3 regions of the Streptomyces sp. NPDC006368 genome follow, and region 2 is predicted to be linked to each of the others. Evidence: riboswitches for the same ligand, from Rfam matches in the RefSeq annotation. Region 2 holds a riboswitch; each other region holds the start of a gene.

Region 1 (7,640 bases), on a different contig from region 2:
GAGTACTACGAGCTGGGGCGACCGGAGCTGGTGCGGGGCCTGGTGTACCCCGTCCCCGACCCGGCCTTCCCCTTCCTGGGCGTCCACCTCACACGCGGTATCGACGGCGGCGTCCACGTCGGGCCGAACGCGGTCCCGGCGCTGGCCCGCGAGGGGTACGGCTGGTCCACGGTCCGCCCACGGGACCTGGCCTCCACCCTCACGTGGCCCGGCTCCTGGCGGATCGCCCGCCGCCACTGGCGGTACGGCGCCGGCGAACTCCACCGGTCCGCCTCGAAGGCCGCCTTCACGGAGGCGGTGCGCCGCCTGCTCCCCTCCGTCGAGCCGGGCGACCTGCGCCGCGCCCCGGCGGGCGTCCGGGCCCAGGCGGTGCTGCGGGACGGCACGCTGGTCGACGACTTCCTGATCCGTGAGGCACCCCGCACGGTGCACGTTCTGAACGCCCCGTCCCCGGCGGCGACGGCATCCCTCCCGATCGGCCGCGAGATCGCGAAACGAGCGCTGGCCCACCTGGGCTGACCCTCCCGGGCCGCCCGCCGCGCGCCGCTCGACCCGGCCCGCCGCTCGACCCGGCATGCCGGGCTCGGGCTCGGACCCGCCGGGCTCGGGCTCGGACCCGAATCCGCCGGTTCGGGCCGCCGCCCCGGCTCCCGGGCCCCCACCGTGTCGGGGGAACGTCTCGGGGGCTGCCGTGTCGGCCCCCGCGCCCCGAATCCGTCCGGCGCCCAGCACCGGCACCCGCACCCGCACCCGGGGCGCGCCGCCCCTCGGCGCCGGCCCTGCCGCCCCCTCGCGCGGGCGCCGTAGAATCGGGGCATTGTGTCTGAGATCCCAGAAACCGCCCTCCCCCGCCGCCCCAAGGGCGAGCCCCGCTTTCCCGAGGGGCCCGCGCCCGACCCCGCCGGGTCGCACTTCGAGCGGCGGATCCGCAGCTTCCAGCCCCGGCGCAGCCGCGTCACGCCCGGGCAGGCCGACGCCCTGCGGCGGCTGTGGGGCGCGTGGGGCCTCGACATCGACGGGCAGCGGGTCCTCGACCTGGACGAGATGTTCGGCGGGTTGCCGGTCGTTCTGGAGATCGGGTTCGGAATGGGCGAGGCCACCGCGCAGATGGCCGCCGACGCCCCGTCGACCGGCATCCTCGCGGTCGACGTGCACACGCCCGGCCAGGGCAATCTGCTCGGCCTCGCCGACAAGGCAGGCCTGACCAACGTACGCGTGGCCAACGGCGACGCGATCATCCTGCTGCGGGAGATGCTGACGCCCGACGCCCTCGACGGCGTGCGCGTGTACTTCCCCGACCCCTGGCCCAAGAAGCGGCACCACAAGCGGCGGCTGATCCAGCCGGAGTTCCTCTCCCTGGCCGCGTCCCGCATGAAGCCCGGGGCCGTCCTGCACTGTGCGACGGACTGGGAGCCGTACGCGGAGCAGATGCTGGAGGTGCTGACCGCGCACCCCGACTTCGAGAACACCCAGGCCGACGGCGGCTACGCGCCCCGGCCCGCCTTCCGGCCGCTGACCCGGTTCGAGGGGCAAGGGCTGGACAAGGGCCACGTGGTGCACGACCTGCTGTTCCGGCGCGCGCAGCGGTCCTGACCGGTCCGCGGGGCCCGCGGGGCCCGCGATCAAAGCGGTCTGCCGGTCCTCGCGTCCGCCCGCTCCAACCGTCCGTCTGCTCCGATCGTCCGTCTGCTCCGATCGCGCCGACCCCACCGATCCGACCAACCGCACCGACCCGACCGAGCCCACCGACCCGACCCGACCGAGTCCACCGATCCGACCGATCCGTCCTCGTCACCAACTCGTCGCGGTCTGTCAGTGGTCCTCGTTAGGGTCGTTGTGTGACCCACTCGTTCCCGCCCCACCACCCTGCCGTCCCGGCGTACGAGGACCAGCCGTCCTTCGACGCCGTGCCGGAGCGTGCCCGTTGGCGCTACAAGCCCCGCCGCCTGTGGCGCAGCAGGGTCGTGCGGGTCGGCGCGGTGTTCACTCTCCTCGCCCTCTGCGGGCTGGTGATCCTCGCCCTCGTGCGGGAGCAGACCGGCACCCAGGGCTTCCTGGTGGGCCTCGGCCTCGCCATGCTGCCGGTGCCGCTGCTCATGGCGGCGTTCCGCTGGCTCGACCGGGTCGAGCCGGGCCCCTGGCGGAATCTGCTGTTCGCCTTCTCCTGGGGCGCCTGCGCGGCGGCGCTCGTCGCGATCATCGCGAACAGCTTCGCGACCCGCTGGATAGCCACCGCCACCGCCGACCCCGCGGCCGCCGACACGCTCGGCGCGACCGTCATAGCGCCCGTCGTGGAGGAGAGCGCCAAGGCGGCGGCCGTGCTGCTCCTCTTCCTCTTCCGCAGACGTGACTTCACGGGAATCGTCGACGGCGTCGTCATCGCGGGTTTCACGGCGACCGGCTTCGCCTTCACGGAGAACATCCTCTACCTGGGCAACGCCTTCGGGGAGGACCAGGAGTTCGGGACGTCGGGTATCGCGTCCGTCACGGCCGCGACCTTCTTCGTACGGATCGTGATGTCCCCGTTCGCGCACCCGCTGTTCACCGTGCTCACCGGCATCGGCTTCGGCATCGCCGCCCTCACCGCCCGCCGCAAGCGGGTACGCCGCGTCGCGCTGCCGCTGCTGGGGCTCGCGCTGGCGATGGGCGTGCACGCCCTGTGGAACGGGTCGGCGGCCTTCGGGCCGTGGGGGTTCTACGCGGTGTACGGCGCGTTCATGGTGCCCGCGTTCGGGTTGCTGACGTGGCTGGTGATCTGGACCCGGCAGCGTGAGCTGCGGACCATATCCGGTGAGCTGCCCGCGTACGCGGCGGCGGGCTGGCTCTCCCCCACCGAGCCGCTCGCCCTCTCCTCGATGCGGGCGCGCGGTCTGGCCCGCGCGTACGCGGCGCGCTCCTTCGGCCCGGCGGCGGCGCGCGCGGTGGGCGAGTACGAGGCGTTCGCGACGTCGCTGGCGTTTCTGCGCCACCGGGCCCGCCGCGGTGCGGTGGGCCCGGACTTCGTGGCGCGGGAGCAGGAGCTGCTGCACCACCTGTGGCAGCGCAAGGAGATGGCGGGACCGGCACTCACGTACGCGGCGCGCGCGACGGGCCGGGTGTGGGCGCCTCCCCCGTACCTCGACTACGGCGGCTACAACCCGTACCGCAGCTAGGCGGCCCCACTCCGGCCCCACTCCTGCGTCCTCCGGACCGCGCCGGAAGGCGAGGCGTCGGGCCCTCAGGCCTCGGGCCCTCAGGCGTCAGACGTTCAGGCCCTTGCCGCGCAGCCACGCCATCGGGTCGATCCCGTCGCCGCCGGCCGTGTGCACCTCCAGGTGCAGATGCGGCCCGGTCACGTTGCCGGTGGCGCCCACCCGCCCGATGGTCTCGCCGGTGCCGACCTGCTGCCCGGCGCTGACGGTCATCGAGGACAGGTGGCAGTACCAGACCTCGGTGCCGTCCTCCAGCTCCAGCACGATGCGGTAGCCGTACGCGCCCGACCAGCCGGCCGACTTCACGGTGCCGCTGTGGACGGCCTTGGCGGGCGTGCCCGTCGGGGCGGCCAGGTCGAGGCCGGTGTGGTAGCCGGAGGACCACATGGAGCCGGACTGCCCGTAGGTGGAGGTGATGGTGTACGAGGACGTCGGCAGGGACCAGCTCGCGGCCAGCTTGGCCAGGCGCTCGGTCTCCGCCTTGGCGGCGGCTTCCGCCTCGGCCTTGGCCTCGGCCTTCGCCTTGGCCTCGGCGGCCTGCTTCTCGGCGGCGGTCTGCTGGGCCTTGGCCGCGGCGGCGGCCTGCTCGGCGGCTTGCTTCTCGGCGGCGGCCTTGGCCGCCGCGTCGGCGGACGCCTGCTGCTGTTCGGCCTGCTGGAGGATACGGGCGCGCAGTGCCTCGCCCGCGGTGGCCGCGCCGTCCTGCTGTTCGGTGGGGCGCTCGGCGGTGGTGAGGGTCGCGGCGGTGAGCGGCGCGGTGTTCACGGCGGTGTCGCCGGCCACGTCGTCGTCGGAGATCAGGGAGCCGACGCCCGGCAGGGACTCGGCGTCCGGCAGGCTGTCCGCGATCGCTCCGGGCAGATCGGGCAGGGATATGGAGACCTGCGGCTTGTCCTGCGCGGTGGCCATGCCGCCCGCGCCGACGGCCGCGATGACACCGACGCCGAGGACGGTGGAGCTACGCGCGAGCCCGCCGCGCTGCTTGGCGATCCGGTGGCGGCCCCGGACGGGGCGGACGGTTTCCTCGGTGGGGTTCCATTCCTCCCACTGTCTGTCAGCGGGGGCACCGGAACCGTATGAAGCGGCGGCGTAGGGGGCCGAGAGGGGCACGCGGACCCCTGGGGCCTCCGGGGCCGACGGCGCTTCGGAGGCAGGCCTGTTGGACGCCACTGAGGCGCACTCCTTTCCTTCCTTCTCGCCTACCGGGTTAGCTGACGGGTTCGGAGCAGGAAGGTCTCCTACGGGCGGTGGGCCCGATGCACCCCAAGGTGGTGGTTCCCCGGTTCCCTTGCGGAATTCGGCGCGCGCGCACGGTGCCGTCACTCTTGAGACGGCTGGGACGACCGCGCTGCGTTATCGAACGTTAATAGACGCGGGGCCGTGATTCCAAGCCGTTCCTACTGATCATTAACTACTGAGCGCGGGACTTACCGGGCCACATACGGGCAGATCAGCGCAACATGACTGCCTCTCAGGACACGCACGCCCCACCCCACTTCCTGACAGTTCGTCAATTGTTATGCGGAGTGGTGCAGGGTGATCACTCCTCGTGTCCGCCGGGCCCGTCCCCCTCGGGCCGGTTCAGCGCCAGCAGCGCCATGTCGTCGGTCGTCGCCCCGCCCCCGGTATGCCGCCGTACGTCCTCGACGAGCACGTCCAGCAGCTCCTGCGGTCCCGAGAAGCCGCGCCCCGCCAGCCGGGCGGCCGGGTCGTAGAAGACGCCGCCCGCGTCCCGCGCCTCGGAGAGTCCGTCCGTGTAGAGGAGGAGCGTCGCCCCTGGCGGGTACGGCACCTCATCCGCCCGGTCCGGCCACGCCCCCAGGTCCACCATCCCGAGCGGCAGCGTGGGCTCGGCCGGCTCCAGCCGCTCCAGGGTCCCGTCGGCGTACAGCAGCAGCGGCTCGGGGTGACCCCGGTTGACCACCCGTACCACCGCCTCCCCACGCGGCACTTCGGCCAGTACGGCCGTGGTGAACCCCTCGAAGGCGTCGAGCCCGTCGCGCCGCGTCCCCTCCCGCGCGAGCGCCCGCTCCAGCCGCTGCGTGACGCCCTCCAGCGAGCTCTCCTGCTCGGCCGCCTCCCGGAACGCCCCCAGCGCCACCGTCACCGTCTCGACGGCGCCCATCCCCTTCCCGCGCACGTCGCCGACCACCAGCCGCACCCCGTGGGGCGTGTCCTGCACGGCGTAGAGGTCACCGCCGATGAACGCGTCCGCCTGCGCCGCCTCGTACCGGGCCGCGACCCGCAGTCCGCCGATCCGCTCGGCGGGCGTCGGCAGCACGGCGCGCTGCGCGGCCTCGGCGATGCTCCGCGCCGACGCGAGCCGCTCCCCGCTGCGCCACACGACCCGGTGGATGAGCAGCGCGAGCGCCGCGACCGTGACCAGGGTGATGAGCTCGGTGAGCGAAGCGGCCTCGCCCAGCGTGCCGCTGTGCAGACGCAGCCCCACCACGGCCAGTACGGCGAAGAGTCCGGCCAGCAGGGTGGCGCGGGCGGTGAAGAACGGCGCCGCGACGAGAGGGGCGGCGGCGAAGAGCGGCACGGCGGTGAACCGGGGCGGGGTCGCCAGGTCGTACGCGATGCCGCCGGCGATCAACAGGGCGGGCAGGGCGCGCAGGAACCGATGCGTCGCCCGGCGCCGCACGCCGCCGACGCCACCGCGCCCGCCGTCACCACCGCCCGCGCCGCCACGCCCCACCGCTGTTCTCCTGCCGCCCGCTCCACCCACCACGGCTGCGGACGGTAACGCGCCCCGGGCTGGCTGTCCGGAGCCGCGCCGCACGGCGACGGCGACACACCCCGATGCGCCGTACATACGACGAAGACCCGGTGCACAAGGCACCGGGTCTTCGTCGTTCAGTAGCGGGGACAGGATTTGAACCTGCGACCTCTGGGTTATGAGCCCAGCGAGCTACCGAGCTGCTCCACCCCGCGTCGGTAAACACCACCTTACGCCATCGGAAGCAAGATCATCACCAGGTGCGTCTCAGCGGCCCGCGCGCTCGTCGGTGCCCGGCGCCTTGGCGGTGCTGATGGCGATGCGGTTCCAGGTGTTGATGGTGAAGATGAGGGCGAGGAGCCGGGCCAGCTCCTCCTCGTCGAAGTGCGCCGCCGCACGGGCGTAGACGTCGTCCGGCACCCCCGCGTGCGCGACCAGCGTGACGGCCTCGGCCAGGGCGAGCGCCGCCTGCTCCCGCTCGGTGAAGAAGTGCGCGGCGTCCTTCCAGACCGCGACCATGTGCAGCCGCTCCTCGCTCTCGCCCGCCTTGCGCGCGTCGCTCGTGTGCATGTGCAGGCAGTACGCGCAGCCGTTGAGCTGTGAGGAACGGATCTGGACCAGCTCGACGAGGGCGGGGTCGAGGCCCTCGCGGGCGGCGGCGTCGAAGCCGATCAGCGCCCTGAACGCCTTCGGCGCGGCCTTGGCGAAATCGACCCGGGAACCCGTGGGAGCCACCCCACCGGCCGAAGCCGCAGAAACCGTGGAACCCGTGGAAGCGGTGGAAGCGGTGGGCGTCGTGGGAACCGTGTGCGTCTGCGTCGTCATACCCATGAACCTACGGGCCCGAAAGACCGTCTGTAGGGTGCACTTCCATGCCGGATTCATGGGTCAATTCCGCGGAGCGCACCGGCTCCGACCTCCACCTGGAGCTGTCGCGGACGGGCAGTCGCCGGGCCGCGCTCATCGCCGCGCTGCGCGACGCCGTACGCAGCGGCCGGCTCGCCCCGGGGACACGCCTGCCGCCTTACCGCTCCCTCGCCGCCGACCTCGGCCTGGCCCGCAACACGGTCGCCGACGCCTACGCCGAGCTGGTCGCCGAAGGCTGGCTCACCGCCCGCCAGGGATCCGGCACCCGGGTCGCCGAGCGCGCCGCGCCCCCGCGGCCGGCGCGCGTGCCCGTCCGCGTACCCGTCCGCACACCGGGGCAAGGGCAGGGGCCGGGACAGGGACCGGCCCGCCCCGCACACGACCTGCGGCAGGGCGTCCCGGACGCCTCCTCCTTCCCCCGCACCGCCTGGCTCGCCTCCGCCCGTCGCGCCCTGGCCGCCGCACCCCACTCCGTCTTCGGCCCCGGCGACCCCCAGGGCCGTATCGAGCTGCGCACCGCCCTCGCCGACTACCTGGCACGCGCGCGTGGCGTCCACACCGACCCCGAACGCATCGTGATCTGCTCAGGCTTCGCCCACGCGCTGCGCCTGCTGTTCGGCGGGGGCGTCCTGGGCGGGCCGCTGGCCGTGGAGTCGTACGGGCTCGGCTTCCACCGCTCCCTCCTGGACGCCGCCGGGGTCCGTACGCTCCCCCTCGCACTCGACGACCACGGCGCCCGCACCGAGGAGCTCGCCGGCCTCGGCCGCCGCGTACAAGCCGCGCTCCTCACCCCCGCCCACCAGTTCCCGACCGGCGGCCCGCTGCGTCCGGAGCGGCGTGCGGCGGTCGTCAACTGGGCGCGC
Region 2 (7,640 bases):
TCCGCCGACGAGGGTGGTGATGCCGGAGGTGAGCGCCTGCTCGACGACGGTCGGCGAGATGAAGTGGATGTGCGCGTCGATGGCGCCGGCCGTGACGATCTTGCCGTTGCCGGCGATGACCTCCGTTTCGGGGCCGATGACGAGGTCGGGGTGGACGCCGTCCATGGTGTCCGGGTTGCCGGCCTTGCCGATGCCGGTGATCCGGCCGTCGCGGATGCCGACGTCCGCCTTGACGATGCCCCAGTGGTCGATGATGACGGCACCGGTGATGACGGTGTCCGGCGCTCCCTCGGCACGGGTCGTGCGGGACTGTCCCATCGACTCGCGGATCACCTTGCCGCCGCCGAAGACCGCTTCGTCGCCCGCGCGTCCGGGGCCGCCGCAGCGGTCCTCCTCGATCTCGACGAGCAGGTCGGTGTCGGCGAGCCGGATGCGGTCGCCGGTGGTGGGGCCGAACAGGTCGGCGTACACAGCCCTGTCGAGCTCAGGCATCGAGGGCACCTCCGGTCCGTCCGCGCAGGCCGGGCACGACACGCAGCCCGGCGAGCGGTACGAGTTCGACGTCGACGGGGATGCCGGGCTCGAAGCGCACGGCGGTGCCAGCGGCGATGTGGAGCCGCAGGCCGTGGGCGGCCGAACGGTCGAACTCCAGGCCCGGGTTGGCCTCGGCGAAGTGGTAGTGGGAGCCGACCTGGACGGGCCGGTCGGCGGCGTTGAGCACGGTGAGGCGGGTGACGGGGCGGCCCTCGTTGAGGGGGACGGGCTCGTCGGCGTACAGGATCTCTCCGGGGATCATCCGCGCGCCCCCCGTCAGACGATCGGGTCGTGGACGGTGACGAGTTTGGTGCCGTCCGGGAAGGTGGCCTCCACCTGGACGTCGTGGATCATCTCGGGGATGCCGTCCATGACGTCGTCGCGGCTGAGGACCTTACGGCCGGACGCCATGAGCTCGGCGACGGTGCGGCCGTCCCGGGCGCCCTCCAGGATGTGCGAGGTGATGAGGGCGACGGCCTCGGGGTGGTTGAGCCGCACCCCGCGTGCCCTGCGCTTCTCCGCCACGTCCGCGGCCACATGGATGAGCAGTCGCTCCTGCTCGTGCGGGCTCAGTTGCACGCTTCACCTCACTGTCTCCTGCCCGGCGCGATCCCCGGGCGCAGCGGGACCCTATCCGGCTTCAACACTCTGTTGACCTGCGGGAACGAGTGTGACGGAGAGATATTTCAATCTCGGGCAGAAGTTTTTCCGGGAGGTTAACCGGCTCTTTGCCCGGCCATGGTCCCGACGGCCGGCCGCCGGGCACCCGCGCGCACGGGTCGTACACGACGCGCTCCCGGCGACCGTGGCGGACGGTGGCCGGGCGGGTGCGGGCGGACGGTGGCCGGGGATACGTGCGGGCGGACGGTGGCCGGGCGGGTGCGGGCGGGGCCGGAGTGCTCAGGGGGCGGCGGCGGGAGGGGGCGGGGTCCACCGCTTGGTGCGGGCGGCGGTGGACGCGACCCCGTAATCCTCCTTGAGCTCCTCGGGGATGGCGTAGTGCATGACGCGTCCCCGGGTGAGGGAGCTCAGTTCGAGCCGGGTGGTCAGGTGACCCAGCCGGTCCAGGGCCCAGGCGCCCAGGGGTGAGCGGTCCTCAATGGTCTCCAGGACCGCGAGCAGGGTGGGCGCGGCTTTGACGGCCGTGTCCCAGGGGCCGCGGGGAACACGGAGCCAGTCGGCGCAGGTGTCGCCGATGAGATAGCGGATCAGGGCGCCGACGACCGGGTCGAAGAAGGTCCCGGGGACGACTTCCTCGTACAGATCGATCAGCTGGCGGGTCAGGTGCGCGCCCTCTTCGGACGGGCCCATGTGCCGGGTCATGTACAGGTCGGAGAAGTCCCGGGCACTGTCGAGGTCCTGGGGGACGTGGGCCTGGTCGACGCCGAGCATGGCGCCGACGACCCGCCAGGCGTAGTAGTACGCCTGCGCTCCTTCGGTGCTCATGTGGATGCCCAGGCGGTGCAGGGCGTCCAGGACCTGCAGCGAGAACATCATCTGCCCGCCGATCATGTCCTCCTGGCAGATCGGGGTGCCGAGGTTCTCGGTGTCCCAGCGGCCCGCGCGACGGAGGTGGCGGCGGATGGAGGCGTGGAGGAGCCGTACCTTCTGGGCGGCGGGGATGAAGCGGCTGCCGGCCTCGAAGGCGTCCGGCTGCATGAGGTAGACGGTGAACTGGCCGGTCTCCGCCATCCGTTTGGAGGGGTAGTTCAGGGAGTGGGTCGCGCTGAGGAGCTTCGCGACGTGCGGCACGACGTAGCAGGCGGGCATGGACGCGAAGGACAGGGCGGTGGAGATGTGGACGTTGTTGTCGATGAAGAACAGCCGGGCTCGTTCCATCTCCTCCCAGTCGACCCAGCTGGGCGGATGACTGGTGGCGTGCAGATACTCCCGGGCCACCTCCGGCAGTCCGTCGGGCAGCGGGGCTCCGGCGGTGGAGACGTAGCGCATGAGGGTGTTGAACGTGCCGACCTCCCCGCGTTCGAAGAGCGTGTCGACGGTGGCGTCGGCGAGCTCGTCGCCGGCCTGCCGCAGGGCGTCCATGGACGCTTCGGTGTACACGGTCACAACTCCTGAGGGGGTTCAGTGCCGGCGGGTGGTCGCGGTGCCGGCCAGGGCGGTCAGCGCGCGGACGGCGGCGTCCGGCATGCCGGTCTGCTCCAGGGCGCGGGTGGCTCTCTCCACGCGCTCGTCGATCATCCGCTCGATGCGGGCGGGCGCTCCGGTGCGGTGCATGATGTCCCGCACGCGTTCGAGGTCGGCCGGCGGGAGGTGAGGGCGGCCCAGCACCCGGGTCAGGTCGGCGCGTTCGGTTTCCGTGGCCGCGTGCCATGTCTCGGCCAGCAGGGCGGTGGGGCGGTGCGTGGCGATGTCGTCGCCGTTGGCCTTGCCCGTGCGCGCCGGGTCGCCGAACACGCCCAGCAGGTCGTCCCGCAGCTGGAAGGCCTCGCCGAGCGGCAGGCCGTACTCCGTGAGCGCCTCGCGCAGGTCGGCCGGGGCTCCGGCCAGGGTGGCCCCCAGGTGCAGGGGGTGCTCGACGGTGTACTTGGCCGTCTTGTAGCGGATGACCTTCAGCGAGCCGGCCGTGTCGGGGAGGCCGCCGGTGCGCAGGATCTCCAGGCACTCCCCGGCCACGAGCTCGCGGGCCAGCACCGCCCACAGCGGGCGGGCCCGCGACAGGTAGGCCGCCGGCAGGCCGCTGTCCGTGAACAGCCGGCCGGCCAGCGACATCAGCAGATCGCCCACCAGCATCGCCAGGCCGCAGGCCGCCGCCTTCGGCAGCGGGCGGCCGGGTACGGCGTCGCGCAGGGCCACGTGGCTGCTGGGCAAGCCGTGCCGGAGGGGTGACTGGTCGATGAGGTCGTCGTGGACGACGGCCGCGGCATGGACGAGTTCCATCGCTGCGGCGGCTCTGACCAGCGCGTCGCTGTCGGGTTGGCCCGCTGCCCGCCACCCCCAGTAGCAGAACGCCGCCCGCAGCCGCTTCCCGTGCGCGACGGCGACCTCCAGTTGCTCGGCCACCGGCGCCAGCTCGGCGTCGATGGCCACGAGCTGGTCCGCCTCGTGCCGGACGAAGGGCTGGAGGACCCGGTCGACCCGGATCCTGAACGCGGCCTGCCCGTGGTCCTCAGCCACCGGTGGCGCCGCCCCTGCGGGCGGCGACGCGCCGGGCCAGCAGCTCCATATGCGCCGGGGGGACGGGGGCACAGCGGTCCAGGGCCAGCCGGCCGCGGGCCTTGAGCTCCTGCCGGCCCTCCCCCGCCAGCTCGGCGACATCGGCGCGGCGCAGCAGTCCGCGCAGTCCGCCCAGGGCGGTGGTGAGGCCGGTGACCGCCAGATCGGCGACACCGGCCGCCAGGAGCACCGCGTCGTTCTCGATCGCGCGAGCGCGGTCCGTCGGAGGTGTCACGCCATCCCTTTCGTCGACTTCCTGAAGGATGCCGACCTCCGCATGGCGTCGCGGTGCGAATCACCTTTCGAGTGATCCATGGGACGGATTCCGGCGGCTCGGGCCGGAGGGTGTTACGGGAGCGGCCGACCGGGCACTCCCCGGGCGGGCCGGGCGTGGTGACCCCGGCAAGGCGGGCCGGGCTCCCCGCCGCGGCAGCGGGGCCGCGGGCGGGGTGTCACGCGCCGGGTCGGCCCGCTCCCGGAGGGCTGTGCGGAGGGCGGTGTTCCGCGGTGAGCCCGAAGCGGGGGCGTTCGCCGGGAGCTGAGCGGAGCGGGTGCGTCGTGGAGACCGAGCCGGCCGCGCCACCCTCCGTCCGCTCCGGCTCGGCTTCGCGTCGTCGCAGGTCATCCGCCGGCACCGGGGCCACGAGGGGCTTGCCGTGCCGGGTCACCACGAAGTGAGCGGTGCTGCCGCCCGAACCGCCGCCGCGGCCGGTGCCGACCCGCGCCGAGGGCCGATTCATCCCCGGCCACCTCGAAGCGGTGGACCTGCCGGGCCGGATCAACCCGGCGCGCCTCGAACGCACGTGCAGCGCCCTGCGCGCCGCGCGGGCGCTGGTCGGGCGCCCGACGGCGCCGCGGGACGCCCTGACGGCCAGGCACGAACGGGGTGGAGCGAGGCGCACGCCCCGACGCCGGCGCGTGCGCTGCCCGTCCTTGACGGGCAGCGCGGGGCCCGGGCGGGTGACGCTCCCTCAGGAGCGCGTCGGGTGAGGGAGTTGGGCCCTTCACGGATGGGTGCAGGGGTACGAGTCGCGCCCCCTCGTTCGGCGTACGCAAAAGAGGGAATTCCGTACGGGACGAGTTGCGCGTGAGCTGTACTCATCTGGCGGAACATCACCTTCCGCCGCTGGTACGGGGATCATCATTCGGGCGCCGTGTCGCGCCAAAACGCCCCTGTCCACTCGAATGGATCAGTCGTGAGGAGCCTCACATAAGGCCGTTTCGGCTCGGAATTTCACCGTGTCATGGGTCAAGATCCCTGTCGACGACAAGCCCCCGCCACCGCGGCGGGGCGGTCCGGGCGGACGCCGAGTCCTGCCGCCGTCCGGATAACTGGTCGACATGAGTGGATCGGCAGGAGTGGAGGACCCGAGCAGTACGGAGTGACCGCCCACGGTCGCTCCTTGGGGTGAAGCCGCGTCAGCGGCCGGGCAACTTCGCCAGCCCGAACCCGACAGGTCATCCTTCATAGGCGGCTGACGAAGGGTTGCGCCATGACCGCGCAGATTCATGTCCCGTCTCTGCTGTCCCGGGCCGGTGCCGTATCGGCACTCACCCTCGCCGCCGTCGGCGGCACGATGCTGGCGCCCGGCGCCGTATCGGATGCCGAGGCAGCGCCCGCCTACGCCGCCAAGGCGCTGAACGTGGCCGCCTCCAAGAAGGGTGCGCCCTACAAGTACGGAGCGACGGGCCCGTCCCGGTTCGACTGCTCCGGCCTCACGCTCTACTCGTACAAGCAGGCCGGCAAGACGCTGCCGCGCACCGCGCAGCAGCAGTACAACAAGACCCGCCACATCTCCGCGTCGAGCCGGACCAAGGGTGACCTGGTGTTCTTCCACTCCGGCGGAAGCGTGTACCACGTGGGGATCTACGCCGGCGGCAACAAGATCTGGCACTCGCCGAAGACCGGCTCGGTGGTCAAGCTGGACCGGATCTGGACGAAGTCCGTCTACTACGGACGCGTGCGCTGACGCCTCGCGCACGATCCGCGGTACGGGGGCCGGCGTCCGGAGACGTTCGGCGGCGCGCCCCTGTACCGCGCGCGTCGCCCGCTGCCGGGGGTGCGGGGGCGCTCAGCCCCCCGCCACCGGCGCGACGAGCAGCGTCACCCCCAGTACCGCGAGCCCCCCGCCGGTGACGCCCTGGACGGTCCTGGCGGTACGGGGCCGGCGCAGCCACCGGCCGAGCCGGTCCACCAGCAGGGCGACCGCCGGGAACCAGATCAGCGCGAGCACGACCACGATCGAGGCGAGGAGCAGGGTCCGCGGCAGGACGGCCACGCCGTCCGGCACGAACTGCGGCAGCAGGCTCAGGAAGAGCACCGGAGCCTTGGGGTTCAGGACATTGGTGAGAAAGCCCTGCCGCAGGCTCTCTCCGGCGCGGAGGGCCGACTGCTCCTCGTGCGCCCCGTCCACGCCGGGGCCGGAGGGCTTGAGCGCGCCCCGCAGCGCCTGTACGCCCAGGTAGAGGACGTACGCGCCACCCGCGATCTGGAGCGTCCGGTAGAGGACCGGCACCGCGACGAGCACCGCGGCCAGCCCGGCGACGGCGAGCGCGGTATGGACGACGAGACCGCCGGCCACCCCGACGGCGCAGGCGACACCGGCACGGCGGGAGGCCAGAGCGCTGCGTACGACCACCGTGAAGTCGGCGCCCGGCATGGCGATCATGCCGGCGGCCACCCCGAGGAAAGCGATGAGCTGTGCGTCCATCCCCCCAGCCTGCCGCGCCCAAGCCATTAGCCTGTACTTGGAATCTTGAAGGACCGCCTAAAGAAACGCTTAATGCACGTCGCGGTGCGCAGGCGACGCCGCGGCGGTCGGGGCCGACGGGCGGCGACGGGCGGCGACGGAGGGTGGGCGCCCGCCACCGGAGGCTTCCGGCCGGGAGGGGCCCGGGAAGGGGCCCCGCGAGGGTGAGCTAGTTCTGGACGGTGACCGTGGTCCAGGGCAGGGCGATCCAGACGGTTTTGCCGCCCTCCCGGGTCGGGGTGACGGTGAGCCGGCCGCCGCGCTCGGCGGTGAGCCAGCGGATGATGACCATGCCGCGGCCGTTGTCCTGCTGTACGGCGGCGGGCAGCCGCTGCGGCCAGCGCGGGTGGCTGTCGGTGACGCCGATGCGGAGCTGCTCGTCGCGCTCCAGCCGGAGGTCCACCGTGAAGGTGGGCGACTGCCCGAAGGTGTGCTGAACGGCGTTGGTGGCGAGCTCGGAGACGATCAGCCGTACGGTGTCCGCCGTGTCCGTGTCACCGGGCAGGCCCCATTCGCTGAGGACGTCCGCCACATATCTGCGGGCGGCGGAGACCGAGACGGGATCGCTCGGCAGAGTGACGGATGCTTCCTGATGGTCTGCCATGGCGAGGCTGTCCCTTTCCCACCGGGGCCGGACTCCGGACGAGGAGCGGATGTTGCGAGGACGGCCCCGGATTGCGCTTCGCGCCAGACTGCCACTTATGTCGGCCCTGGTGGTGCCGATCCCCCAAGATCTGCATATATCTGTCGCTCGAAGCGGTGAACTCTGCTACGCGAGCACGGATTCGCGCGGCAAACTGGCGGGTTGGTCCCAGGTGCGGAGGAACGGGTGGGCGGGAGGGAAACGGTCATGCGGGGTACGCGGCACGGCCCGGCCGTGCGCCGTCGCAAACTGGGCGAGGAGCTGCGCGGGCTGCGCCTGAGTGCGGGACTCACCAGCCGGGAGGCCGCGCGGCTCGTCGGCTGGCACCAGTCGAAGGTCAGCCGGATCGAGACGGGGGCGAGCGGGGTGACGGGCGCGGACGTGTCGCGGCTCCTCGACGCCTACGGCGTGCGCGACCCGCGGTCGCGCGCGCTGCTGGAGGCCCTGTCCGGTGCGGCGGCGGACGGCGGCGGCACGGGGTGGTGGCACGCGTACCGGGGCGTACTGCCGCCGCAGTACCGCGACTTCATCAGTCTGGA
Region 3 (7,640 bases), on a different contig from region 2:
GCCGGTGATATGGCCCCGGTTAGGCTCCGCCCCATGGACGTACTCATCAATGTCTTCGTCGCGTTGCACATCATCGGCATCGCCTCCCTGCTGGGCGGGTTCCTGGCCCAGATGAAGGCGATGGGCGCGGGTACGGCGCGCTTCACGCCCGCGATGCTGCACGGCGCGCTGACCATGCTGGTCACGGGTGTGGCCCTGGTCGGCCTCAACCAGGCCGACGACCAGACCGTGAACAACATCAAGATCGGTGTGAAGCTGGCCGTCCTGGTCGTCATCCTCGGTCTGGTCTACGTCAAGCGCGACGAGGAGAGGGCCGACAAGGCGCTCTTCGGCGCCGTCGGCGGCCTGACCGTCGCGAACATCTTCATCGCCACGCTCTGGACCTGACCTCCGCCGCCCGTCAGGCCGGGCGGACGACGCCGTGGATCGGCATGAAGAAGATCGATTCCTCGCGCACGTTCGTGCCCGGCTTCGAGGCGTGGATCATCATGCCGTCGCCCTGGTAGATGCCGACATGGCTGCTGTCGTCGTGGAAGAACACCAGGTCGCCGCGGCGCAGCTCATCGGTCGGGACCCGGGTGCCGACCTCGGCCTGCTCCCACGTGGTGCGCGGCAGGTCGACGCCCGCCGCCTTCCAGGCCGCCTGGGTGAGGCCGGAGCAGTCGTACGAGCTCGGACCGGTCGCCCCCCGGACGTACGGCTTGCCGATCTGGGCCCGGGCGAAGGCCACCACCTTGTCCGCCTTGGTGGTGGAGGCGCCGTCGTGGCCGCCTTCCCCCGGCGGCCGGGCCTCCCTCCGGCCCCGCTGCTCCTGCTCTCGCGCCTCCCGCTGCCGCGGCCCGCAGGCCGCTTCCACCACGGCCCGGACCTGCGTCTGTTCCCCCGTCCCCGCCTCCGCCTCGCGCTGCGTCGGCACCTCCGGGCGCGCCCTCTCCTCCGCCGTCAGCTGTGACAGCAGGGCGCGCGCCTCGGCCAGCTTGCGCTGCACCGCCTGCTTGCTGCTCCGCAGGGATGCCGGGGAGGCGGCGAGCGACTCCGAGCCCTTCGCCGCCTCGACGCGCAGCTCGGCCGCCGCGACCCGCTGCGTCGGCAGGTCGGTGAACGCCTGGTGCCGCTGCTCGGCGATCCGGTCCCTCACCTGCGTCCGGTCGGTGAACGACCGCGGGTCGTCCGCGAAGACCAGCGCCGCGGCCGGGCCGATCGTCCGCGGCGTTCCCGGCGTTCCCGGCGTTCCTGGCGCCCCTGCCGTTCCTGACGCCCTTGACGCCCCTGCCGTTCCTGCCGTTCCCGGCCGGGACGGTGCCGCCGTGTGATCACCGAGGGCGCGGCGCGTCTCGTTCACCGCCTGCGCGCGTCCGGCGGCCCCGTCGAATATCCCGTCGACCGTGCGCCGCTGCCGGTCGGTGGCTTCGTTGGCCTTGGTGTACTGCTGCGTCGCCGTGTTGCCCGCCTGCCGGTAGAGATCGTCGACTTTCCGCTGTACCTCCTCGACGGTCGGCTGCACGGGCACGGAAGCGCCGGCGGACTGCGAGGACAGCAGGGTCGTGACGGAGGCGAGGGCTGCCGTCGTGACCCCGACGGCGGGGGAGTGCGTACCGAACGTGCGGGTGGTGCGGCTGCGCGGCTTGCGATGCGACGCCAAGGCCGGCATCTCCTTCCATGGGCCGCCTACCGGGTTAGCTGTCGGGTTCGGGCGGAACGGAAGGTGCCCTACGACCCGCGGATACGGTCGATTCACCCCATGACGCACGTGGGTCCCCGGTTCCGAACTCCCCGAGCGGGAGGCCGGATTCGGCGGGAGCGGTCCGATCGGCGTGGTTCGCCGATGAGGGAACGGTCCGCTTGGGCAGGCACGCTAGCCAACCTGTGGCGGTGCTGTGAAGGATGATGTGCGATATGCCCGATACATTTTCGTGACCTTGACGCTCCGCGTTGTCCTGAACGCAAGAGGTGGTGAAGCCGGTTCGGCCACGGCTGTCGGTGGGGCGGCCTAGACTCGATAGGCGATGAGCAGCCTCTTTGACGACAGCTTCCTGGCGGGCCTCCGGAACCACGGTTCCGAGGAGCCCCCGCCCCCGCCCGAGGACTCCGATGACCACACCCCGGTCGCGGAGGAGGTCCCGCATGACCTCTTCGGGGACCACTTCGACGTGCCCCCGGCCCGGGAGGCGGCAGACGCGTACTACCGCGACGGCGCCCCGCGCCCCGTCGTGGACGCCGCCGCGCTGCTGGAGGGGTTGAACGAGCAGCAGCGCGCCGCCGTCGCGCACACCGGCTCGCCGCTGCTCATCGTCGCCGGTGCCGGGTCCGGCAAGACCCGGGTCCTCACCCACCGCATCGCCCACCTGCTGGCCACGCGCCACGTGCATCCCGGCCAGATACTGGCGATCACCTTCACCAACAAGGCCGCCGGCGAGATGAAGGAGCGCGTCGAGCAGCTCGTCGGCCCGCGCGCCAACGCCATGTGGGTCATGACCTTCCACAGCGCCTGCGTGCGCATCCTGCGCCGCGAGTCGAAGAAGCTCGGCTTCACGTCGTCGTTCTCGATCTACGACGCCGCCGACTCCAAGCGGCTCATGGCGCTGGTCTGCCGTGACCTGGACCTGGACCCGAAGCGCTTCCCGCCGAAGTCGTTCAGCGCCAAGATCTCGAACCTGAAGAACGAGCTGATCGACGAGGAGGCCTTCGCCGACCAGGCCGCCGACGGTTTCGAGAAGACGCTCGCCGAGGCGTACCGGATGTACCAGGCGCGGCTGCGCGAGGCCAACGCCCTGGACTTCGACGACATCATCATGACGACGGTCCACCTGCTCCAGGCGTTCCCGGACGTCGCCGAGCACTACCGCCGCCGCTTCCGCCACGTCCTCGTCGACGAGTACCAGGACACCAACCACGCCCAGTACACCCTCGTACGCGAGCTGGTCGGCACGGGGTACGAGGACCTGGACCCGGCCGAGCTGTGCGTCGTCGGTGACGCCGACCAGTCGATCTACGCCTTCCGCGGCGCGACCATCCGCAACATCCTCCAGTTCGAGGAGGACTACCCGGACGCCACCACGATCCTGCTGGAGCAGAACTACCGCTCCACGCAGACCATCCTGTCGGCCGCCAACGCGGTGATCGAGCGCAACGAGAGCCGCCGCCCCAAGAACCTGTGGACCAACGCCGGCGAGGGCTCCAGGATCATCGGGTACGTCGCGGACACCGAGCACGACGAGGCGCAGTTCGTCGCCGACGAGATCGACCGGCTGACGGACGCGGGCGACGCGAAGGCCGGCGACGTCGCCGTCTTCTACCGCACGAACGCCCAGTCCCGCGTCTTCGAGGAGATCTTCATCCGCGTCGGCCTGCCGTACAAGGTCGTCGGCGGTGTGCGCTTCTACGAGCGCAAGGAGGTGCGGGACGTCCTGGCGTACCTGCGCGTCCTCGCCAACCCGGAGGACAGCGTCCCGCTGCGCCGCATTCTCAACGTGCCCAAGCGCGGCATCGGTGACCGCGCCGAGGCGATGATCGAGGCCCTGGCCCTGCGCGAGAAGATCACCTTCCCGCAGGCGCTGCGGCGCGTGGACGAGGCGTACGGCATGGCGGCGCGGTCCGCGAACGCCGTGAAGCGGTTCAACACGCTGATGGAGGAGTTGCGCACGATCGCCGACTCGGGCGCCGGTCCGGCGGTCGTCCTCGAAGCGGTCCTGGAGCGCACGGGCTATCTGGCGGAGCTGCAGGCGTCCACCGACCCGCAGGACGAGACCCGCATCGAGAACCTGCAGGAGCTCGCCGCCGTGGCCCTGGAGTTCGAGCAGGAGCGGGGCGAGGAGCCCGGCACCCTCGCGGAGTTCCTGGAGCAGGTCGCGCTCGTCGCCGACTCCGACCAGATCCCGGACGAGGACGAGGAGGGCTCCGGCGTCATCACGCTGATGACGCTGCACACCGCCAAGGGCCTGGAGTTCCCGGTCGTCTTCCTGACGGGCATGGAGGACGGCGTCTTCCCGCACATGCGGGCCCTCGGCCAGACCAAGGAGCTGGAGGAGGAGCGGCGCCTGGCGTACGTCGGCATCACGCGCGCCCGTGAGCGGCTCTATCTGACCCGGTCGTCGATGCGCAGCGCCTGGGGGCAGCCTTCGTACAACCCGCCGTCGCGGTTCCTGGAGGAGATCCCGGGCCAGTACGTGGAGTGGCGGCGCACGGGCCCGATGGCCGCTCCGGCCGGTCCGACCGCCGGGATCACGTCCTCGCTGTCGTCGTCGCGTTCCCGCTCCGGCCCTTCGGGCTTCGCCACCCGGCGGACCACGGACAAGCCGGTGATCTCGCTCACGGTCGGGGACCGGGTCACGCACGACCAGTTCGGGCTGGGGACCGTGATGGCGGTGACCGGAGTGGGCGCGGACGCACAGGCGACGATCGACTTCGGGGACGAGAAGCCGAAGCGGCTGCTCCTGCGGTACGCGCCGGTCGAGAAGCTGTAGCCGCCGGGGGACCCGGCCGTGGCGGTCAGCCCGTGGGGTTCAGGCCGTGGCTGCGCAGCCACGGCAGCGGGTCGATCGCGGCGCCGCCGCCGGGCCGTACCTCGAAGTGCAGGTGCGGTCCGGTGGAGTTGCCGGAGTTGCCGGAGTACGCGATGACGTCCCCGGCCTTGACCTCGCCGGACCGGATCTTGGTGCTGCTGAGGTGGCAGTACCAGGTCTCGGTGCCGTCCTTGGCGGTCACGATCGCCATGTTCCCGTAGGCGCTGTTCCACTGGGTGCGCACGGTGCCGTCGGTGGCGGCCATCACGGGCGTGCCGTACTGCACGGGGAAGTCGATACCGCTGTGCAGGGACATCCAGTTGACGCCCGCCTGCCCGTAGTACGCGCTGAGCTGGTGCAGTTCGACGGGGAGTGCGAACTTGGGGCGCAGCGCCTCCTTGCGCGCGGCCTCCGCCTCGCGCTTCTTGCGCTCCGCCTCCTGGCGGGCCTTGAGGTCGAGGCGCTCCTGGGTGCGGCTGGCGCGGTCACCGAAGTCGCGGGCCTCGGCGCTCAGCGCGGCGAGCTGGGTGTCCAGCGCGCTGTTGGCGGCGACGGCCTTGACGGTGGGCGTGTCGGCGGCGGTCACCGGCTTGGCGGTCGGCTTCTCGTCGGCCTCGGTGAGGCCGCTGACGGAGGCGGCCGCGATACCGGCGACGCCCATCACACAGGCGGACGGCACGGCGACGGTGAGGAGAGCGGACCGTTTGGCAGGGGTACGGCGACGGCCACGGGTGCCGCCCCCGCCGGAGCGGCGGGCGGAGCGAGGGGTGAGGGTCGCGGATCCGGTCACTGCTCCGGTCTCCGGGCGCGCCGGGTCGGGCGCCGACTCCACGTCCGGGAGCACCTCCGGCTCGGTGTCCGCCGTGACGTCCGGCATCGCTTCCGGCTCGGTCGCGGATTCGGCTTCGGACTGCCGCGCGTCCGCCGCCGCGTAGTCGAACTGCTGCGGGACGAAGGTCTCGGTGGGGGCATAGTGCCAGGCGGTGGCGTCGTGGGCGCCGGTGTCGAACCGGGCTTGATCGTTCCACGCGGAGGCGTCCCACTGGCCGGTGTACTCGGAGTACTCGACGTATCCGGTGGTGTCCCACTGCTGCGTGGCGGTGGCCGCGGTGCCGGCCGGCGTGGTCGCCGTCGTGGTCGTGGCGCCGGCCCACTGGGTGGCGTCGTACTGGCCGCTGTGCCCGGCCTCGTAACCGCCTTGGTGGCCGCTGTCGTGTGTACCGGAGGCGGTTCCCGGGAATGCGCCGAAGAGCGGGTCGTTCGCGAAGCTGCCGGTCTCGTGACCGTTGGTCTCGTAGCCGCTGGTGCCGTAACTGCCGGTGTCGTACGCGCCGGTGGTGTGCGTGCCAGTGCCGAGGCTGCCCGTGGTGTAGGCGTCGTCTCCGACGTACCCGGCGTGGGGGTGCTGGTCGTTCACCAACTTCTCTCTCGCCTCGGCAGCAGGACCAGGTCTGGGCGCGACCCCCGGAAGGGGAACCCCAGAGGGGAAAGCAGTGGGCGCGACTGTACCCGGCGGTACGCGCGAGCGACAATCTTCCGGGAGTTTTGGTTCCGGTTGAAAGGGGCATTCGGCCGTCTTTCGGCGGAGCGCACACAGAGCCTTGGCCCTACGTTCGAAATGCGTTCGAGCGTAGGGGTGTTCCGGTCAGGCCGCTGAGGTGGAACCGATCGTTCCGGCCGCCGGATCCTCGGAGTCGAGCACCTGACGGATCTCCGCCGCGACGGCCGGGTGGACGGGAAGCGCGAGATGACCGATGCCGGTGACGCGGATGTTCCGCGTGATCAGGTCCGGATGGTCCAGGCGCGCCGCCTCGACCGGGACCATCAGCCGGTCGAGATCGCTCCAGAAGCTCACGAAGCGGGTGCGGCAGTGGGGTGCCGGCTCGCTCAGCTCGCGCAGTACCGCCGACCCCGGGCGCATCTGGCGGACCAGGGGATGCGCGCCGGCGAGCGGGGCGACGGTGGTGCCGGAGTGCGGCGTGCCGAGCGTGACCAGGGTGCGCACCCGCTGGTCGCCGCCGAGCCGCTGGACGTAGTACCGGGCGATGAGGCCGCCGAGGCTGTGCCCGACGATGTCGACCCGGTCGTGTCCGGTACGGGCGCAGATGTCCTCGACATGGCGGCCGAGCAGCCCGGCGGCGCCCCGGAGATCGCAGGTGAGCGGCGAATAGTTGAGCGATTCCAGATGCCGCCGGCCGTGCCGGGTGAGGGAGCGGCGCAGCAGGATGAAGACGGAGCGGTTGTCGATGAACCCGTGCAACAGCACGACGGGGATGCCGCGCCCGGCCGGAGCCCGGGCGGTGCGCCGCTCCTGCGCGACACCTGTGGGATAGAGGAACAGGTGGCAGGTGAGGATGGCCAGCTCCAGGGCGGTGGCCTTGAACAGCGTGATGACCCTCATGGCCGACCTCGACCTCCCGAACCGGCAGGCAAGGCGCGGCTCGGTCCCCCCGCTTGCCCTGGTGCGTGTGTCCTCGCGCGGCTGCCGTGGCGATCGCGGCCTCGTCGGCACGGTGACGGGCCGACGAGGCCGGTGGGCCGCCCCCGGGACGGGTACGGCGCGTGACGAACATGTCCCACGTGTGATTTCCCCCTCGGTATTCACCGTGAAACGGCTGGTTGCGGGATGCTGTCGATAACGTTCGTTCACCTCCCCGGAAATCAGGTACGGGGGACGCATGTGGAGGCAGTGATGGGTGTGACCGGTCCGATCCGCGTGGTGGTGGCCAAGCCGGGTCTCGACGGCCACGATCGCGGGGCGAAGGTGATCGCGCGGGCGCTCCGTGACGCAGGTATGGAGGTCATCTACACCGGCCTGCACCAGACGCCGGAGCAGATCGTGGACACCGCGATCCAGGAGGACGCGGACGCGATCGGCCTCTCGATCCTCTCGGGCGCGCACAACACGCTGTTCGCGAAGGTGCTGGAGCTGCTGAAGGAGCGGGAGGCGGAGGACATCAAGGTCTTCGGCGGCGGCATCATCCCCGACGCGGACATCGCGCCGCTCAAGGAGAAGGGTGTCGCCGAGATCTTCACGCCGGGCGCGACGACGGCGTCGATCGTCGACTGGGTCAACGCCAACGTCCGCGTGGCGAGCGGCGCGTAGCAGCCCCAGCCGTTGAGCCGGGGGGGCGGCTC

What was found. Region 2 has a riboswitch for cyclic di-AMP ahead of ABZZ38_RS14795 (C40 family peptidase). Riboswitches for the same ligand answer to the same signal wherever they lie in the genome.
Region 1: it holds a riboswitch for cyclic di-AMP, as region 2 does, so the genes downstream of both, ABZZ38_RS24345 (M23 family metallopeptidase) here and ABZZ38_RS14795 (C40 family peptidase) in region 2, are expected to answer to the same signal.
Region 3: it holds a riboswitch for cyclic di-AMP, as region 2 does, so the genes downstream of both, ABZZ38_RS01340 (NlpC/P60 family protein) here and ABZZ38_RS14795 (C40 family peptidase) in region 2, are expected to answer to the same signal.

Annotation. Positions count from the first base shown of each region.
Region 1 is NZ_JBEXQK010000040.1:14,237-21,876, forward strand. Features, by position in the region: gene lhgO (L-2-hydroxyglutarate oxidase) at 1-519, shown strand, start outside; gene trmB (tRNA (guanosine(46)-N7)-methyltransferase TrmB) at 820-1,593, shown strand; gene ABZZ38_RS24340 (PrsW family intramembrane metalloprotease) at 1,839-3,152, shown strand; gene ABZZ38_RS24345 (M23 family metallopeptidase) at 3,240-4,301, opposite strand; cyclic di-AMP (ydaO/yuaA leader) riboswitch at 4,373-4,504, opposite strand; gene ABZZ38_RS24350 (PP2C family protein-serine/threonine phosphatase) at 4,732-5,889, opposite strand; tRNA gene ABZZ38_RS24355 (tRNA-Met) at 6,052-6,125, opposite strand; gene ABZZ38_RS24360 (carboxymuconolactone decarboxylase family protein) at 6,178-6,741, opposite strand; gene ABZZ38_RS24365 (PLP-dependent aminotransferase family protein) at 6,783-7,640, shown strand, end outside.
Region 2 is NZ_JBEXQK010000016.1:15,011-22,650, reverse strand. Features, by position in the region: gene ABZZ38_RS14825 (urease subunit alpha) at 1-492, opposite strand, end outside; gene ABZZ38_RS14820 (urease subunit beta) at 485-796, opposite strand; gene ABZZ38_RS14815 (urease subunit gamma) at 811-1,113, opposite strand; gene ABZZ38_RS14810 (oxygenase MpaB family protein) at 1,435-2,577, opposite strand; gene ABZZ38_RS14805 (polyprenyl synthetase family protein) at 2,617-3,669, opposite strand; gene ABZZ38_RS14800 (polyprenyl synthetase) at 3,662-3,943, opposite strand; cyclic di-AMP (ydaO/yuaA leader) riboswitch at 5,017-5,198, shown strand; gene ABZZ38_RS14795 (C40 family peptidase) at 5,202-5,678, shown strand; gene ABZZ38_RS14790 (LysE family translocator) at 5,781-6,419, opposite strand; gene ABZZ38_RS14785 (ATP-binding protein) at 6,628-7,062, opposite strand; gene ABZZ38_RS14780 (helix-turn-helix transcriptional regulator) at 7,309-7,640, shown strand, end outside.
Region 3 is NZ_JBEXQK010000001.1:264,977-272,616, forward strand. Features, by position in the region: gene ABZZ38_RS01335 (hypothetical protein) at 34-387, shown strand; gene ABZZ38_RS01340 (NlpC/P60 family protein) at 401-1,651, opposite strand; cyclic di-AMP (ydaO/yuaA leader) riboswitch at 1,650-1,807, opposite strand; gene pcrA (DNA helicase PcrA) at 2,007-4,463, shown strand; gene ABZZ38_RS01350 (M23 family metallopeptidase) at 4,489-5,919, opposite strand; gene ABZZ38_RS01355 (alpha/beta fold hydrolase) at 6,148-6,903, opposite strand; gene ABZZ38_RS01360 (cobalamin B12-binding domain-containing protein) at 7,195-7,608, shown strand.